3 regions of the Allobosea sp. TAF32 genome follow, and region 2 is predicted to be linked to each of the others. Evidence: riboswitches for the same ligand, from Rfam matches in the RefSeq annotation. Region 2 holds a riboswitch; each other region holds the start of a gene.
The links. Region 2 has a riboswitch for thiamine pyrophosphate ahead of AB4Z16_RS13180 (LuxE/PaaK family acyltransferase). Riboswitches for the same ligand answer to the same signal wherever they lie in the genome.
Positions count from the first base shown of each region.

Region 1 (5,651 bases), on a different contig from region 2:
CTCGTCGCCTTCAAGAAGCTGCATGACGACAACGCGCTGCTCGAGGAGGCCATCCCCGAGTTCTCCCGCCGCCGGCCGGGCCGCTATGCCGGCGTGCGGCTGCGCGATCTCTGCGGCGAGATGCACCGCTTCTTCCGCGACCATGACGTCAGCGGGCTGCAGAACCGGCAGTTCTCGCCCGAGCATCTGCCGGAGATGGCGATGTCGCCGCATGACGCGGCGCGCTGCCTTGTGCGCAACGATGTCGACTACCTGCCGATCGGGGCCATCGAAAACCGCATCGCGGTGACGCCTTTCGTCGTCTATCCGCCGGGCATCGCCACCATCGTCCCGGGCGAAAGGCTTTGCGCGCGGGCCAAGCCGATGATCGACTACCTCAAGATGTTCGAGGCGAGCTTCAACGCCTTTCCCGGCTTCGATGTCGAGATTCAGGGCATCTATCGCGAGGTCGATGCCGCCGGCCAGGTGCGCCTCCACACCTATGTCGTCAGCGAGCAGGCCCAGGGCTGAGGTCGCGACAAACCATGGAGAGCGACCTCCCCATCCTCATCCGCCCGTCGCGCGATACCGATGTCGAGCCGATGCTGGCGATCTATCGCCGGCATATCCGCCGCGGCATCGAGGCCGGCGTCGAGGATACCGGCACGCCGGAGCCCGACGATCTGCGCGACCGGCGCAAGAACCTGCGCAACCGCCGGCTGCCGCATCTGGTGGCGACGCGGGGCGGCGACGTCGTCGGCTATGCCTATGTCGTGCTGTTTCGCAAACGCCCGGCCTACCGCTTCACGGTGAAGCATTCGATCTACGTCCATCACGAACATCTCGGCCGCGGCGTCGGGCGGCTGCTGATGCAGGCCCTTATCGACGCCTGCGCCGCCGCCGGGTTCCGCCAGATGATCGGCTATATCGACGCCGAGAACACGGCGTCGTTGACGCTGCACGAGCGCTTCGGCTTCGCCCGCGTCGGCCTGCTGCCGGCGGTCGCCTATCGCTATGGCAAATGGTCCGACAGCGTCATGGTTCAAAGGTCGCTCGGTGCGGGCGCTACGCAGCCTATCCCGCCGGGTTGAGCCTGCCGCTCGACACCGCGCAGGACCGAAGGCGCATCATCGAGACCTGGCAGCCGGTACGGAGCGTCCGCCTCGAGCGATTTTCCGGAGCATCCATATGAGACAGGTCAAATGTGCACCGCCGCAGCGCCGTGCGTCGCAGACGCGGATTGCGGTTCCCGGGAAAATCGGGACAAGAAGACGGTACGCTGAATCGCCAGATCGCCTGATCGCAGACTCCGATGATCTGGCGGAGAACCGGGCAATCTAGGCTCAGGACCTGCCAATTTGGATCGATCTGTGATTCACGGTGTCCGGGAGGATGCTGTGATGGATGATTTTTTTCTGCTGTGCGAGCGTCAGATGGCGCAGATGGAGGCGTATTTTCCGCTCTCGCATGGCGTGCCACGGGTGGATGACCGGCGCGTGGTGAGCGGCATCGTCTACGTGATCCGCAACGCCATTGACGCGGTTGTGCGCGAGGCGGTTGCCGGTGTGATCCTTTGCAGCCTCCTTGCTGCCGTTAGCGTCTCGATAGAGCTTGCAAGGAAGCGAGCCGACAGTTTCGGCAATCAGGCGCACGGCCTGAAGAACTGCGGGAACCTTGAGGGCGGTATGCGCAGTAACCGAAACACCAGAAGCAGTCGGCAGCGCGCCGAATAGCTCAGCCACGACGGGATCAGAAAGGGGAATCGACTTCCTCTCAAATCCGAAACGAAGCGACTTCTTTACGCTGCCGACTAACTCGCGGAACACAACTCGACCTTCACCAACTCAACGGCGAAGATTCTGACACATGAATGTCAGTTCATCAAGATCGAAAGCCTATAATAGGTATAATATCCTATATAATTTTCCGATGTGCGCATGCCGCTATAGAGCGCGATGAGCATCGCCCAACGCTTTTCAGTTAGCTTCGGCGACGGATCGAACAGGGGCGCGGCGAGTATCTTCTGGAGGTCGGCTTCGCGAAAATAGTCGCGGTCCTCGTCAGGATCGCGATTGCTCTGATCGACGCGGACGCCCTTCGCGGGGGTGTCGGGAATGACGCTGTTGTTGACGCACCACGTCAGCATGGCGCTGAGCCGGGATAGCCACTTGTCATTGATGGTTGTGGCGTTGAGCGTCGGGAAGGGCTCCTTGCGAGCCTTGTTCGACCGGATCGCTTCGGGGAGCGTCTTGTCGGGGAAGCGCTTCGTATAGTTCGCAGAGGTTTCGAGCAGGGCGTTCTTGTAGGCCAGCACGTCCTGCCGGGTGATCCGATAGGCCGGCTTCGCCTCGGCGACAGTCGAGGGGAGTTCCGTCGCCGGGATCAGCATTGGATGCTTGGCAGGACCATCCGGCTCGCCACGGTCGCGCCGGTTCTGGTTTTCGATCGTCTCGGCTTTCACGCCGGCGAGCATCCGCGCGAGCGTTCGCCATTCCTCGGTGCCCTTGACCGGAACGGGGCTGCCATCATTCGCGAACTCGTCAACGGCCCATTGGATTAGGGCGGCAAGCTCGTCATCTTCAGCGCCACCGCTCGCCGCCCTCTTAAGCGCGTAAAAGTAGGTCGGGCGGAACATCGCCGCGTGTGCCGGATCATAGCCGGTCGGCAGGCTCCGGGCCGCATCGTCCTGTTCAAGCTCCCGGCCATAGTGGGCGAGGGCCATCTGCCGAACGCTCATGGGGCGGCGGCGGGACGGTGCGGCAGGGTTGAGGGCTGTCACGCGGTCGCGGGCCTGATCAAGTTCCATCTGCATGCGATGGATCGCAGAAGAGAGCAGGCGAATCGCGACGGTGCGGTCGGCCCCCAAGGGCTCAGTCAGTTCCCGCTTACCTACGATCGGGCGAAGCGGAGCGGGCACCGTTAGCCGAGCATAGTATCGGCCATTCCGGGGGAGCAGGTTCCTGATTTTGCCGGCCATCGTGCCCTCTGCCAGAGCGATTTTGTAGCAAGATTTGTAGCAGAGGTATGTGAAAAGCCGTTGGGGAACAACGCTTTTTCAGGACACTCAAGGGCTTAGGGGAAATGGCGGAGACGGAGGGATTCGAACCCTCGATACCCTTGTGGGGTATGCTCATTTAGCAAACGAGTGCCTTCAGCCTCTCGGCCACGTCTCCGGCGAGAGGCTCTATGCCCGATTGCAGAGGCCTTTGACAAGTCTCGCCGACAACTTCCTTCGCGCGACCTGTGTATTCGCGCGGGCGCACCTCCCGATCACTCCCGTGCGAAGGGCGTGGTCGGGAGGTGCGAGGCCGCCGCAACGGAGCCTTGCGCCGGCTCCGCTTGCTCCCCGGCGGCGCTGCCATTAAATTGGCGCTGTCCGTTGGGGTGCCGAAAGGCTGAGAGGCGTGGCTCGCGCCAACCCATCGCACCTGATCCGGGTAATGCCGGCGAAGGGAACGGTCTTCGGCTCGCAGACACCTCGCTCGCGCCTCAGGCCGCTGCCTTCCCGGAAGCAGGGAAAGCATGACGCCAGAACGTCCTCACTCAGTCCTGACAGCCGCTGTGGTCGGCGCTGGCGTCGTCGGTCTGGCCTGTGCCACCGAGTTGCTGGCGCGGGGTGTGCAGGTCGTCCTGCATGAACGCGGCCCGCGTATCGGCGCCGAAGCCTGTTCCTGGTATGCCGGCGGCATGCTCGCGCCCTGGTGCGAGGGCGAGAGCGCCGAAGAACCGGTGATTCGGCTCGGGCAGCAGGCGGCCGATTGGTGGGAGCGCCATGCCGGCGGCGTCGCTCGCAACGGCACGCTCGTGGTTGCGCCGAGCCGGGACCGTTCGGAGCTGCGCCGCTTCGGTCAGCGCACCGACCATTTCGAGGAGATCGACAGCGAGGCCATCGCCGGGCTGGAGCCCGATCTCGCCGGCCGCTTCTCGCGCGGCCTGTTCTTCTCCGCCGAGGCGCATCTCGATCCGCGCCAAGCCATAGCAGCCCTGGCCGAACGCCTCGTCGCAAATGGGGCCGCCCTTCATTTCGGCAGTACGGTCGAGCCGGCCGATCTCGATGCCGATATCGTCCTCGACTGCCGCGGGCTGGCGGCGCGCGATGTCCTGCCCGATTTGCGCGGAGTCAAGGGCGAGATGCTGCTCCTCCGGAGCGACGAGATCCAGCTGTCGCGGCCCGTCCGGCTGCTGCATCCGCGCATCCCGCTCTATATCGTGCCCCGCGCAGACGGCCTCTTCATGGTTGGCGCGACGATGATCGAGAGCAGCGAGCGCAGCCGCATCTCCGCCCGCGCCATGCTGGAGCTGCTCGGCGCGGCCTATGCGCTGCATCCCGCCTTCGGCGAAGCGGAGGTCGTCGAGATCGGCACCGATGCCCGCCCGGCCTTTCCCGACAACCTGCCGCGGCTGACGCGCCGCGGCCGCGTGATCCATGTCAACGGGCTCTATCGCCACGGTTTCCTGCTCAGCCCCGCCATGGCGCGGATGGCGGCGGAGGCCGTGCTAAACCCGCAAGCAACACCGGAGATGCTGCATGACCTTGCTGCTTAACGGCGCGCCGCAGGAGATCGCGGCGAAGACGCTGGCCGAGGCGCTGGCCGAGCTCGGCTTTGCCGACCGCATCGTTGCGACGGCGGTGAATGGAGACTTCGTGGCGGCGCGCAAGCGGGCTGACGTCGCCTTGAGCGAGGGCGACCGCATCGAGATCGTCGCACCGATGCAGGGAGGCTGAGATGGCATCCTTCTATGGCTTCGCGCCGCAGAACCCGCTTTTCCTCGGCACGGCGCAATATCCGTCGCCCGCCATCCTGGCCGAGGCGGTGAAGCGCTCGGGCGCCGAGGTCGTCACCGTCTCGCTGCGCCGGGAATCGGCCGGCGGTGCCGGTCAGGCCTTCTGGGCGCTGATCCGCGAGCTCGGCGTCAGGGTGCTGCCGAATACGGCGGGCTGCCTCACCGTCAAGGAAGCCGTCACCACCGCGCAGATGGCGCGCGAGGTCTTCGGGACCGACTGGATCAAGCTCGAGGTGATCGGCGAGGACGACACGCTGCAGCCGGACGTGATCGCGCTGGTCCAGGCGGCCCGCATCCTTGCCGATGACGGTTTCAAGGTCTTTCCCTACACCACGGAGGACCTCGTCGTCGGCGGGCGCCTCCTCGATGCCGGCTGCGAGGTGCTGATGCCCTGGGGCGCGCCGATCGGATCGGGCAGGGGACTCAACAACCCCTACGGCCTGCGCAGCATGCGCCAGCACTTCCCCGACATTCCGCTCGTCGTCGATGCCGGCATCGGCCTGCCCTCCCACGCCGCGCAGGCGATGGAGATGGGCTATGACGGCATCCTGCTCAACACCGCCGTCGCGAAGGCGGGCGATCCGGCCGCGATGGCAGAGGCTTTCGCGCTTGCCATCCGTGCCGGCCGCCAGTCCTTCGCCGCGCAGCCGATCGAAGCGCGCGACATGGCCGCTCCTTCCACCCCCGTCATGGGCAAAGCCTTCCTGGCCTGAAAGTCTGCTCTCGCATGAAGCTCGATCCGTTCTACCCCATCTTCGAAAGCGCCGACTGGCTGGAGCGGATGCTGCCGCTCGGCGTCAAGCTGGTGCAACTGCGCGTCAAGGATCGTTCCGAGATCGAAGTCGCACGCGAGATCGCGCGGGCGAAGACGCTCTGCGCCGCGGCCG
Region 1 is NZ_JBFRDM010000007.1:222,586-228,236, forward strand. It holds gene AB4Z16_RS16445 (Orn/Lys/Arg family decarboxylase) at 1-510, shown strand, start outside; gene AB4Z16_RS16450 (GNAT family N-acetyltransferase) at 525-1,070, shown strand; gene AB4Z16_RS16455 (hypothetical protein) at 1,380-1,712, shown strand; gene AB4Z16_RS16460 (DUF6538 domain-containing protein) at 1,853-2,956, opposite strand; tRNA gene AB4Z16_RS16465 (tRNA-Ser) at 3,062-3,152, opposite strand; TPP riboswitch at 3,350-3,451, shown strand; gene thiO (glycine oxidase ThiO) at 3,529-4,524, shown strand; gene thiS (sulfur carrier protein ThiS) at 4,508-4,705, shown strand; gene AB4Z16_RS16480 (thiazole synthase) at 4,707-5,477, shown strand; gene AB4Z16_RS16485 (thiamine phosphate synthase) at 5,492-5,651, shown strand, end outside.
Region 1: linked by a shared signal. The riboswitch ahead of thiO (glycine oxidase ThiO) and the one ahead of AB4Z16_RS13180 (LuxE/PaaK family acyltransferase) in region 2 are both predicted to bind thiamine pyrophosphate.

Region 2 (5,651 bases):
GTAGACATCCATTGCCGCGCCAGCGATCTCCTTCGCCCTGAGCGCCGTGACGAGATCGGCCTCGTTGACGACGCCGCCACGCGCGACATTGATCAGCACCGCCGTCTTCTTCATCGCCTTCAAGGCCGCCAGATCGATCAGGTCCTTGGTTTCGGGCGTCAGCGGGCAATGCAGCGAGACGACGTCCGCCTGCGCCAGAATTTCGGCCATCGAAGCATGCTTCACGCCCAGCGCTGCTTCTTCGGCAGCGTCGAGCGGCGTGCGTTTGCTGTAGAGGATGGTGCAGCCGAAGCCCTTCAGCAGCTTCGCGACATTCTTGCCGATCGCCCCGAAGCCGACGATGCCGACCGTCTTGCCCGAAAGCGTATAGGTATCCGACGGCAATTGACCCGTGCGCCAATGGCCCTTCTTAAGCTCAGCATTGCCGTAGGCGATGAGGCGCAGGGTCGACAGCATCAACCCGATCGCGAATTCGGAAACGGCCACGGCGTTGGAGCCGGTCGTGCGCGCGACCTGGATGCCGAGTTCCTTGGCTGCGGCGATGTCGATGTTGTCGTAGCCGACGCCCCATTTGTGCAGCAGCTTCAGCTTTTTCGCCGCCCGCAGCACATCGGCGGAGACGCCGACCTGCCCGGAGATCGCGTAGTCGGCCTCGGCGATGATCTCCTTCATGTGCTCGTCGCCGCGCGCGGTCCCATGCGTCAGCACAAAGCCATCAGGCAGCAGCGCACGCAGCCGGTCGGCCCGCTCGGGGCTGGTCATATCGAGGAGAACGATCGTCTCGGGCATGGAAAGGTCCGGAAATAGGTCAGATGGTGAAGCGTGCGCCGGCACGGGCAAGCCCGCCGGAGATGGCGACCGGCGTGCCATCGGCGCGCCAGCAGGCGGCGCCCGTCAGCGTGCCATCCGGGTTGAAGGCGATGGCATTCATCCCGCCGGCGACGCGCGGCGAACGCAGGATCCTGTGGCCGCGGGCCGCGAGCGCCTGCGCGACCGCTTCGGGGATGGCTTCCTCGAGCTCGAGCACGCCACCCTCGGTCCAGACGCGCGGCGCCTCGACCGCCTCCTGCAGCGTCATCCGGTGGTCGATCAGGTTGACGATCGCCTGCAGCGCCGAGGGGAAGATGCGCAATGCACCCGGCAATCCCAGCGCGAAGGCAAGCTTGCCCTCCTTCAGCGCCATCATCGGCGCCATCGAGGTGAAGACCCGCTTGCCCGGCGCGATCGAGAGCGCGCGGCCGGGATGCGGATCGAAGTTGAACATGTAGTTGTTGGCGATCATCCCGGTGCCCGGAATCTGCACGCAGGCGCCGAACAGCCCGTTGATCGTCTGAGTCGCGCTGACGACATTGCCTTGCGCATCCGCGACAGTGACATGGGTGGTGTCGGCGGATTCACCGCCCGAAAGCCCGGCCGTCCAGCTCTTCGCCCGGCCCATCTCGATCAGGGCGCGCCGCTCGGCCGCATAGCCCTTGTCGATCAGCCTGTTGACCGGCACCTTGACGAAGGCGGGATCAGCCGTCGCCACCGCCCGGTCGGCGAAGGCGATCTTCAGCGCCTCGGCCAACAGATGCACCGCATCCGCCGAGCCGAAGCCGAGCGAGCCGATATCGTAGCCTTCGAGGATGTTGAGCATCTGCGCGATATGCACGCCCGAGGACGAGGGCGGCGGCGGGCCGATGATCTCATAGCCGCGATAGGAGCCGCGGATCGGCTCGCGCAACTCGATGCGGTAATTCGCGAGATCGGCCTGATCGATCAGCCCGCCATGGGCCGCCATGTAGTCGGTCAGCGCCCGCCCGAGCCGCCCACCATAGAGCGCATCCGGCCCCTCCACCGCAATCAGCTTCAGGCTGGCGGCATAGTCCGACTGAACCAGCCGCATGCCGGGCTGGAGTGGCTGGCCGACCGGCAGCAGGAGCGCGGCGAGGCCCGGATCGCGGGCGAGATCGGCGGCGTTGTCGGTGATGCAGTTCGAAAGATAGGGCGTGACCACGAAGCCGCGCTCCGCCAGACCGATCGCCGGCTGCAGCACCTCGGCCAGCGGCAGCGTGCCGAAGCGCGCCAGGGCCTCGCACCAGCCCTTGAGCGCGCCCGGCACCGCAACGGCCTTGGCGCCGACCACGTTCTCGCGGTCGCGGGTGTCGCGCTGCCTGCCGATCTCGTCGGACAGGCAGTCATACATGTCCGGAGTCGCATGGCCCGGCGCGGTCGAGAGATTATCGATCACAACATGGCGGCCGTCCGCGAGGCGGATATGGCTCAGGCCACCGCCGAGAATACCGACCATCATCGGCTCGGCCACCGTCAGAGCGAACAGCGACGCCACCGCCGCATCGATCGCATTGCCGCCGGCGAGCAGCATCTGCGCGCCCGCCGCCGAGGCGAGCGGATGATTGGTGACGACCATCCCGCGCGAGCCGGTGGCCGGCTTCTTCTCGCAGGTGAAGGAGGCGATGCGGGGCGGCGGCGCGGAAAGGTTCATGGCCGGCACAGAAACGGTTTTGAAGGCCGGCGTCGAGCCTCTTCTTCGGCATGCGCGCCATGTCAGGATTTCGAGTCGGCCCCAACCTGGCCTTGCGCCGGCAACGCTTGACAAGCCATGGCCCGAAGCCCCACCTAAACGCTGTTCCCAGGGGGGCCTCGCTAGGAGGCTGAGATTCCGCCGGCTGGCTCTTGAGACCGGCAACGCGGTGACCCTCCGAACCTGATCCGGATCATACCGGCGTAGGGATGCGGGACATGCGGCCATCCAAGGCCCTGACTCCAGCTTGCGCCCGTGATCCTTTTGCGATCGACGCTCCCGGCTTGGCCGCGAGCGTCCGAACGGAGTGGGCCGCAGTGACGCAAGCCGAGATCATCGAGGCGCTGCTGGCGTTCATCGCGCTTCCCGACGCGTCGGAAGCCGAGTTCGAGGCCATGGCGCTGAAGGTCTTCGCCTATCAGTTCCGCAACAACGAGCCCTACAAGCGCTTCTGCTTGCAGCGCGGCCGCACGCCGCTCTCGGTGAAGCGCTGGCGCGACATCCCGGCCGTGCCGATCACCGCCTTCAAGGACCTGACGCTGAGCTGCAGCCCCCCGGAAGCGGCCGAGTACGTCTTCATGACGAGCGGCACTACCCAGGGCGTGCGCGGCCGCAGCTACCACCCGACGCTCGCCGTCTGGAAGCGCTCGATGCTGGTCAATTTCCGAGAGCGTTTCATGCGCGGCCGCGAGCGCATCCGCATGGGCATCCTCTTCCCCGACGAGACGGAGCTGCCCAATTCCTCGCTCGCGCATTATCTCGGGCTCGCCCGGCGCGAATGCGGCACGCACGATTCCCAGGTCTTCATTGGCGCCGCCGGTCTCGATCTGAATCGTTTGCTGCCGGCGCTCGCGCAGGCCGAGACCAGCGGCGAGCCCTATGCCCTGCTCGGCGCGAGCTATTCCTTCGTGCCACTGATGGATGAGCTCGCGGCACGCGGCCTGCGGTTTGCTCTGCCGGAAGGCAGCCTCATCCTCGACACCGGCGGCTTCAAGGGCCAGTCGCGCGAACTTACGCCGGACGAATTCTATGACGGGCTCGCCGCCGCCTTCGGCGTGCCGCGCTCATCCTGCATCAACATGTACGGCATGACCGAGCTGAGCTCGCAGCTCTACGACGACGGCAATGCGGTCTGCCCGTCGGTGAAATCCGGCCCGCACTGGATCCGCAGCCGCGTCGTCGATCCGCTGAGCGGAGCGGATTTGCCGGAGGGCGAGCGCGGCGTGATCGTCCATCACGACCTCGCCCATTTCAACTGCGTCGCGGCGATCCTGACCGAGGATGCCGGCGAGATCGTTCCGGGCGGGTTCAAGCTGCTCGGCCGTGTCGATGGCGAGGCCTCGAAGGGCTGCTCCGTCGCCGTGGCCGAATTCCTCGCCGCGGCGCGGGGCTGACGGACGTGATCGAGCATGCGGGCCATCTGCCGGGCCTGAGCCGCGAGGCACTGCGCTGGCGCGAGGTCGGCCACAGCGCCTGGGGCGAGAGCGTCTCGGTCGCGCTGCCGGAACTCGACGAGGCTCAGGCCGCGACGCTCTGCGAGCATGTGCGCAGCAATGCCCGCGCCCGGCTGAAGCGGATGGACACGGCGCGCATCGTCGCGGCGATCGACGCCGCCGTCGCGCGCCTGCTCGACCGGCAGCACCCCTTACGGCGCAAGGCCGAGCACCTGCTACCGATCGTCACCGGCTATGACCGCGAGACGGTCCGTCTCGGCCTGACCAGCTATCTCAAGACCTTCCGGCGCCCGCAGCTCCTGCGCTTCCTGGCCGAGGATTTCGCCAATCCCGCCATGCTCGACGGCTTCCAGCCGACGGCCAAGGGCGGTTACCTGCGCGCCCATGGCCCAGAGCTCCTGCTGCATGTCTGGGCCGGCAACGTCCCGGCGCTCTCGCTCTGGAGCCTGATCTGCGGATTGCTGGTCAAGGCCGGCAGCGTCGGCAAGCTCGCTTCGGCCGAGCCGCTGACGGCCGGTTGGTTCGCGGGCCTCCTCGCCGAAATCGACCCGGAACTCGGCGAATGCCTCGCCATCGTCTGGTGGAAGGGCGGCGAAGCGGCTGCCGAACCGGCGTTCCTGCGCGCGGCCGACACCGTCATGGCCTATGGCGGCAACGACACGCTCGCGGCACTGCGAGCGAAACTGCCGATCACGACCCGCTTCCTGCCGCATGGCCACAAGATCGGCTTCGGCGTGATCGCGCGCGAAGCGCTCGACAGCCGCAAGGCTCCGGCCCTGGCCCGGCTCGCCGCCCATGACGTCGCCCGCTACGAGCAGCAGGGCTGCTATTCGCCGCAAATGCTCTTCGTCGAGCGCGGTGGACGCGTCAGCCCCGCCGAATTCGCGCGCTACGTCGCGCAGGAACTCGCCGCCCTCGCCTCCCGCCACCCCCGCCGCGCGCTTTCGCAAGGCGAAGCCTCTTCCATCGCCGCATGGCGCGGCGCACAGGAGATGCGCGCGCTGGAAGGCACTGCGGAACTCCTCGGCGAGCCCAGCGATGGCTGGAGCGTGGTTCATGTCGATGCGCCGGAAGCCCTGAACCCGACCGGCCTGAACCGCACGCTCAAGCTGGTCTCGGTCGAAAGCCTCGATGACGTCCCCGCCCTCGTCGCGCCCTATCGCAGCTTCCTGCAAACGGCGGGCGCCGCCGCAGCCCCCGAGAGGCTGTTCCGGCTCGCGGAGCAATTGGGCGAAGTCGGCATCAGCCGCATCGCCCCGCTGGGCCGGATGACCGCACCGGAAGCCGGCTGGCATCATGACGGGCGCTTCAGCCTGCTCGACCTCGCCACCTTCACCGAGATCGAGCAATCGACGGAAGCGGCGGCAGAGGGGTTCGCGCCCTATGTCGACTGACCCTGCCATGTCCGATTTCGTCACAATCAAACAGGTCCGCTATCGTTATGGCGCGGCAGGTTCCGCGGTCGTCGACGGCGTCGACTGGGCGATCCCGCGCGGCAAGATCCATTGCCTGCTGGGTCGCAGCGGCTGCGGCAAGACCACGCTGCTGAAGCTCGCGGCCGGCCTGCTCATGCCGAGCGAAGGCGCCATCCGCATCGGCGGCGAGGCGCTGCATGGCCCGAGCGCCCGCGCCGGTTTCGTCTTCCAGGCCCCGACGCTGCTCGACTGGCTGAG
Region 2 is NZ_JBFRDM010000005.1:300,248-305,898, reverse strand. It holds gene AB4Z16_RS13190 (2-hydroxyacid dehydrogenase) at 1-789, opposite strand, end outside; gene ggt (gamma-glutamyltransferase) at 809-2,485, opposite strand; TPP riboswitch at 2,625-2,752, shown strand; gene AB4Z16_RS13180 (LuxE/PaaK family acyltransferase) at 2,842-3,918, shown strand; gene AB4Z16_RS13175 (acyl-CoA reductase) at 3,924-5,372, shown strand; gene AB4Z16_RS13170 (ABC transporter ATP-binding protein) at 5,380-5,651, shown strand, end outside.

Region 3 (5,651 bases), on a different contig from region 2:
TCGCCCTCAGGGCTGATCGTGCCGAGATTGATCAGGATCGCGCTTGCCCCGACCGCGACCGCCGCAACCTCCTCGGGATGACCAGCCATCGAGGGCACGGCCCCGAAGGCGAGCAGCATGTTGGCGGTGACGTTCTGCGCTACGGTATTGGTCAGGCAATGGATGCGCGGGCGGCGCTCGGACACCCGCGCGAGGATCGACGCGACCTTGGCCGCGTCGAGGCTGTCGTTCATGCCGCTCATTCGGCCGCAGGTAGATAGATGCTGCCACCCTTGTCGAGGAATTCCTTCGATTTGGCAGCCATCCCCTCAGCAGCCATGGCCTCGAGACTTGCCCTCTCATTGTCGCTCATCGCGAGAACCTCGGCGCGCAGGTCCTGCGTGATCTTCATCGAGCAGAATTTCGGCCCGCACATCGAGCAGAAATGCGCGACCTTGTGGGCATCCTTCGGCAGCGTCTCGTCGTGGAACTCGCGCGCCGTGTCGGGGTCGAGCGCCAGGTTGAACTGGTCCTCCCAGCGGAAGTCGAAGCGGGCGCGGGAGACCGCGTCGTCCCTGATCTTCGCCGCCGGGTGGCCCTTGGCGAGATCGGCGGCATGGGCGGCGATGCGGTAGGTGATGACGCCGGTCTTGACGTCGTCCCGGTTCGGGAGACCCAGATGCTCCTTCGGCGTGACGTAGCAGAGCATGGCGCAGCCATACCAGCCGATCATCGCCGCGCCGATGCCAGAGGTGATGTGGTCATAACCCGGCGCGATGTCGGTGGTCAGCGGTCCGAGCGTGTAGAAGGGCGCCTCGCCGCATTCGCGCAGCTGCTTGTCCATGTTCTCCTTGATCTTGTGCATCGGCACATGGCCGGGGCCCTCGATCATGACCTGGCAGCCCTTCTTCCAGGCGACCTGGGTCAGCTCGCCCAGCGTCTCCAGCTCAGCGAACTGGGCGCGGTCGTTGGCGTCGGCGATCGAGCCCGGACGCAGGCCGTCACCGAGCGAGAACGAGACGTCGTATTTGCGCATGATGTCGCAGATCTCGTCGAAGCGCTCGTAGAGGAAGCTCTCCCTGTGATGCGCCAGGCACCAGCGCGCCATGATCGAGCCGCCGCGCGAGACGATGCCGGTCACACGACTGGCCGTCAGCGGGACGTAAGGCAGGCGAACGCCGGCATGGATGGTGAAGTAGTCGACGCCCTGCTCCGCCTGCTCGATGAGGGTGTCCTTGAACACCTCCCAGTCGAGCTTGATAGGATCGCCGCCGACCTTCTCCAACGCCTGATAGATCGGCACCGTGCCGATCGGCACCGGCGAATTTCTGAGTATCCAGGAGCGGATGTTGTGGATGTTGCGGCCGGTGGAGAGGTCCATCACCGTGTCGGCGCCCCAGCGGATCGCCCAGACGAGCTTCTCGACCTCCTCGGCTGCGCCTGAGGTCACGGCAGAATTGCCGATATTGGCGTTGATCTTGACCAGGAAGTTGCGGCCGATCGCCATCGGCTCCAGCTCGGGGTGGTTGATGTTGGCCGGGATAATGGCCCGGCCGCGCGCAATCTCCTCGCGGACGAATTCGGGCGTGACGAATTCCGGAACGACGGCGCCTAAGCTCTCGCCGTCGGCATGGCGCTCCCTGGCGCCTTCCATCATGGCGGCGCGGCCAAGATTCTCGCGATGTGCGACATAGATCATCTCGGGCGTGATGATGCCGGCCTTGGCGAATTCGTATTGCGTCGCCATCTGGCCGGGCTTCGCCTCGAGGATCGGGCGCTCGGCCGGGCAGGCCGGCACGAGCTGCGCTTCGCTGATATGGCCGTTGTCGGCGGCGGTGACGGCGCGGCCGGGCACGGTCTGGAAGCCGCGGGCATCGAGCCAGGCGCGGCGCGGCTGCGTCAGGCCGGCATTCAGGTCGATCCTGGCGTCGGTCTCGGTATAGGGGCCGGAGGGATCGTAGATGCGCACCGGCGGCTCGGCATCCGTCGTCAGCACGACCTCGCGGAAGGGCACGCGCATTTCGGGATGCTCGGGCGCGGCGACATAGATTTTGCGCGAGCCGATGATCGGGCCGGTCGTCACGCTTTGCGGCGCGGTCTTGACGCTGTTCTTCTGGGGTTTTGCGTGGGCATTCATGAGGATCTCCTCCTTGCGACAGGTCAGGAGATCCGGGTTTGAAAGCGGTACAGTCGCTGTCTGCGGACAAGGCTCGGCCCTGTGCACGCGTTCCAGTCCCTCCGCCGGTATGACCCGGATCAGGTTCGACGGGTTCGGCTTCGGAAGCCATCTCAGCCCTTGCGGGCACCCCTCGGAACAGAGGCGAGGTTAGGCGCAGAGAAGTCGCTTGGCAACGGCCTCAGCGACAAACGATCGAAGCTGGGGAAAGGAGATCAGGCGGTGCGGTCGACGAGACCGCCCTGACCGGCCGGGAGCGTCGCCTTGGCTGCATCAGCGCTCTGCTGGAGCATGGTGACGAGGCTTTGGTCAGCCTGCGCGTTCTGCTTGAGCATCTCGACCGACAGCGCCTGCTGCGTCGAGGCGGCCTGCATCGTGACGATGCTGCGGGAAACGGAGGCTGCGTCGCTCATGCCGGCGACGCTAATGCGCCCGCCTTGCCAAATCCTGAACGACCTTCAGGGCCTGATGATCGACGGCACCGAGCGCGGCATCGGCGGGTCGCGACTCGGCTGCGGCGGACCAGCCTGCGCCCTGTCATAGCGCTGCTCACGCCTGTCGGCGCGAGGCCGCATACCGCGTTCCCCTGCCGGCGGCCGCACGGCCTCATCCGCACGCGGCGCCACCGGCACACCTGGAGCAGGCTGTTTCTCGGCAGGGGGAACATTCTGAGCCCATGTCGGAAACGGCGCGAACGAACCGGCAAGCACCAGACCTGCCATCGCCAGAGCGGACATCTTCATGGCTGCATCTCCCATCAGCGACTCCTCCGGAAGAGAAACCGCTGTGGACGTGCGGGGTTCCCCGCACGCCGCGGCGCACGGGGCCGCCCGTTGAGCAGCCCCGCCCGAGGATCAGCGGTTCTGGCCGGTCAGCAGTGGCGTGATGCGCCGCAACGTCACGCGCCGGTTTTCGCGGGATGCCCCTTGCGTCTGCACCTTCAGATACTGCTCGCCATAGCCCTGGGTGGTCAGGTTTTCCGGCGGGATCTGGAAGTCGCGCGTCAGGATCTCCCCGACCGACTGGGCCCTGCGATCCGAGAGCGAGAGATTGTCGACATCGGCACCAACCGCGTCGGTGTGGCCCTCGACGAGGAAGACCTCGTTCGGCGAGCCTTGCAGCACGCGCCGGATCGAATCCGCAATCACTGCGAGGCGCTGCGCCTGGTCGGGCGTGACCTGCCAGGAGCCGGTCTCGAAGTTGATCGTGTCGATATCGACGCTGCGCATGCGGGCGCGCAGATCCGGCGAATAGCGGACCTCGTCCAGCGTGTAACGGCGCGGGATCGCGGCGATCGGCGGCGCCATGATCGTCTCGTAGATCAACGCCTCGTCGGCCTGGTCGGCATCGACGATATAGCGCTCGCGCGGGATCGGCAGCGGCGGCGGCGGCAGCACGACGATATCGTCGGCGAAGCGCCCCGGGCGATCGCGCAAGGTATTGTCGATGATCACCACCTCGCGGTCGTCGCGATCGATGCGGGTGCGGCGGATCAGCCGGCCCTCCTCGTCGGTGACGGTGACGATGCGCGTGCCGTCAGGCCGCTCGAAGACGGTCCGCATCTCGCCGTCGCGGCGCTCGGAACGGCCTTGCCAGCCGAGATCGCGAAAGCGCTGGTCCTCATCGCGGCGGATGATGGCCCGGCCGTCATCGTCGCGAATGATGGTGCGGCCGGGCTCGCGGATGACGGTAACGTCACCCTCGCGACGCTCTTCGCGCCGCGCCCGAATGTCGTCGAAGCGCTGCGCTCCCTGAACGGCCATGATGCCGCCGATCGCGCCCACGCCGAGACCAATCGCACCCGCCACGCCCGGCGAGATGCCGCCGCGACGGCCTTCGCGCTGCGGCGGCTGGCTGGGGAAGGCCCCGCCGGACGGCGGCTGCGCCGGAGCCGCGCCGGGCTGGGCCGGTGCGACACCGGGTTGCGCCGGGGGCGGGGCGCCAGGAGCGGCTGCCGGAGGCCCGCCCGGAGCGGGGCGTGCAGGCTGAGCGGGCGCCAGTCCCGCGGGCGGCGTGCCCGGGGGCGAGGTCGGAGACGCGGCGCCGGGTTGGGTCGGAGCCGGAGCGATCGGAGCCGTGGCCGGAGGTATTGCCGGGCGCAACGGCTGTGCCGGAACTGCGCCGGCCGGTGGAGTCGGAGCTGTAACGCTCGGCTGCGCGGGAGCGGCGCCCGGCTGCGGCGCTGCGCCCAGCGGGCGCTGGGACGGAGCCGCAGACGGCGGAACAGCCGGCCCCCCGCGCGGAACCGCGGAGGGCGGCGCGCCGGCGCCGGGCTGAGCGGGTGTGCCGGGAGCAGCGGAAGGCGGAGCTCCGGGCGGACGCGGCTGCCCTGCCGGAGCCGAGGGAACCGCACCTGACTGCGGAGCAGCCGCCGGAGGACGCGCTTGAGGCGGAGCAGCCGAAGGCGGAATGGCCGGGCCGCCGCGCGGCACGGCCGAAGGCGGCGCACCGGGCTGGGCCGGAGCGGATGGCGGAGCTGCTTGCGGGCGCAGGCCGGGTTGCACGCCGGGCGCGGCAGCCGGCGGTGCAGGCGGCTGAGGCGCTGCGCGCGGCGGTGTCGGCAAAGTGGGTTCCGCGGGCGGACGTGGCGGCGTCGGCCGGGCCGCGGGCGGCTGCTGAGGTATAGGCGCCATGTTCGGGGCGGGGCGCGGAGCGGGAGGCGCCTCACGCTGCGGCATTGGCGGGCGCTCGGGCTGCGGACGCGCAGCAGGCGGCTCGGCACGCGGTTGCGGCGCGGGCATCGCGGGAGGCTGCGGCCGCGGAACAGCCGGGCCGGGCTGCATCTGCGGCGGGCGCGGAGCCTGGGGGGAGCCCGGCGCGACGGGCCGCTCGGGACCGCGCTGGCCCGGCTGCCCACCCGGCGGACGGTGCTGCTCCTGTGGCCGCTGGCGTGGTCCCCGTCCCGGCTCCTCGTCGCCGGCTGCGGGGGCCTGGGCCAGCCGGTATCCGGCTTCGGCAAAGGCTTGCCCGGCCTGCGAAATGACGAGGGCCGGCAGGACGGTCCCGACCAGCAACCAGCGTTTCGTGCGCATTGCAATTCCCGTTGTTCGTTTCAACGCGCGGGTATCAGGCCGGTCAGGGCCTGAACCCGCGATGAAGCGAAAACGGCAGGAATCGGGCAGCGGTTCCCATCGGACGGGTCAGAGCCCGGCTTCGGCCTTCACATAGGCTGCGATCTCGGCATGGGTCGCGAACCAGCAATCGCCCTTGGCCTTGGCAAGCCGGACCAGCTCTTCGAGGATCCAGAAGCGCGAGCGGTAGGTGATGACATGGGGATGCATGGTCAGCAGGAAGAGGCCGCCTTCGGCATAAGCTCCCTCGAACTCGCGGCGGAAGATGTCGAAGACCGCCTCCGGCGGTGTGTAGGGCCGCAGTGCCTGGAAGCGGTTCATGCTGAGATAGGCCGCGTCGTCGCGAATCCATTCGACCGGCAGCTCGACCATGCCGGTCGCCTCGCCCTTCTCGACGATCTCGTAAGGATCGTCATCGGCGAAGA
Region 3 is NZ_JBFRDM010000001.1:680,493-686,143, forward strand. It holds gene AB4Z16_RS03060 (hydroxyethylthiazole kinase) at 1-233, opposite strand, end outside; gene thiC (phosphomethylpyrimidine synthase ThiC) at 239-2,116, opposite strand; TPP riboswitch at 2,195-2,299, opposite strand; gene AB4Z16_RS03070 (hypothetical protein) at 2,371-2,568, opposite strand; gene AB4Z16_RS03075 (OmpA family protein) at 3,010-3,963, opposite strand; gene AB4Z16_RS03080 (polysaccharide deacetylase family protein) at 5,296-5,651, opposite strand, start outside.
Region 3: linked by a shared signal. The riboswitch ahead of thiC (phosphomethylpyrimidine synthase ThiC) and the one ahead of AB4Z16_RS13180 (LuxE/PaaK family acyltransferase) in region 2 are both predicted to bind thiamine pyrophosphate.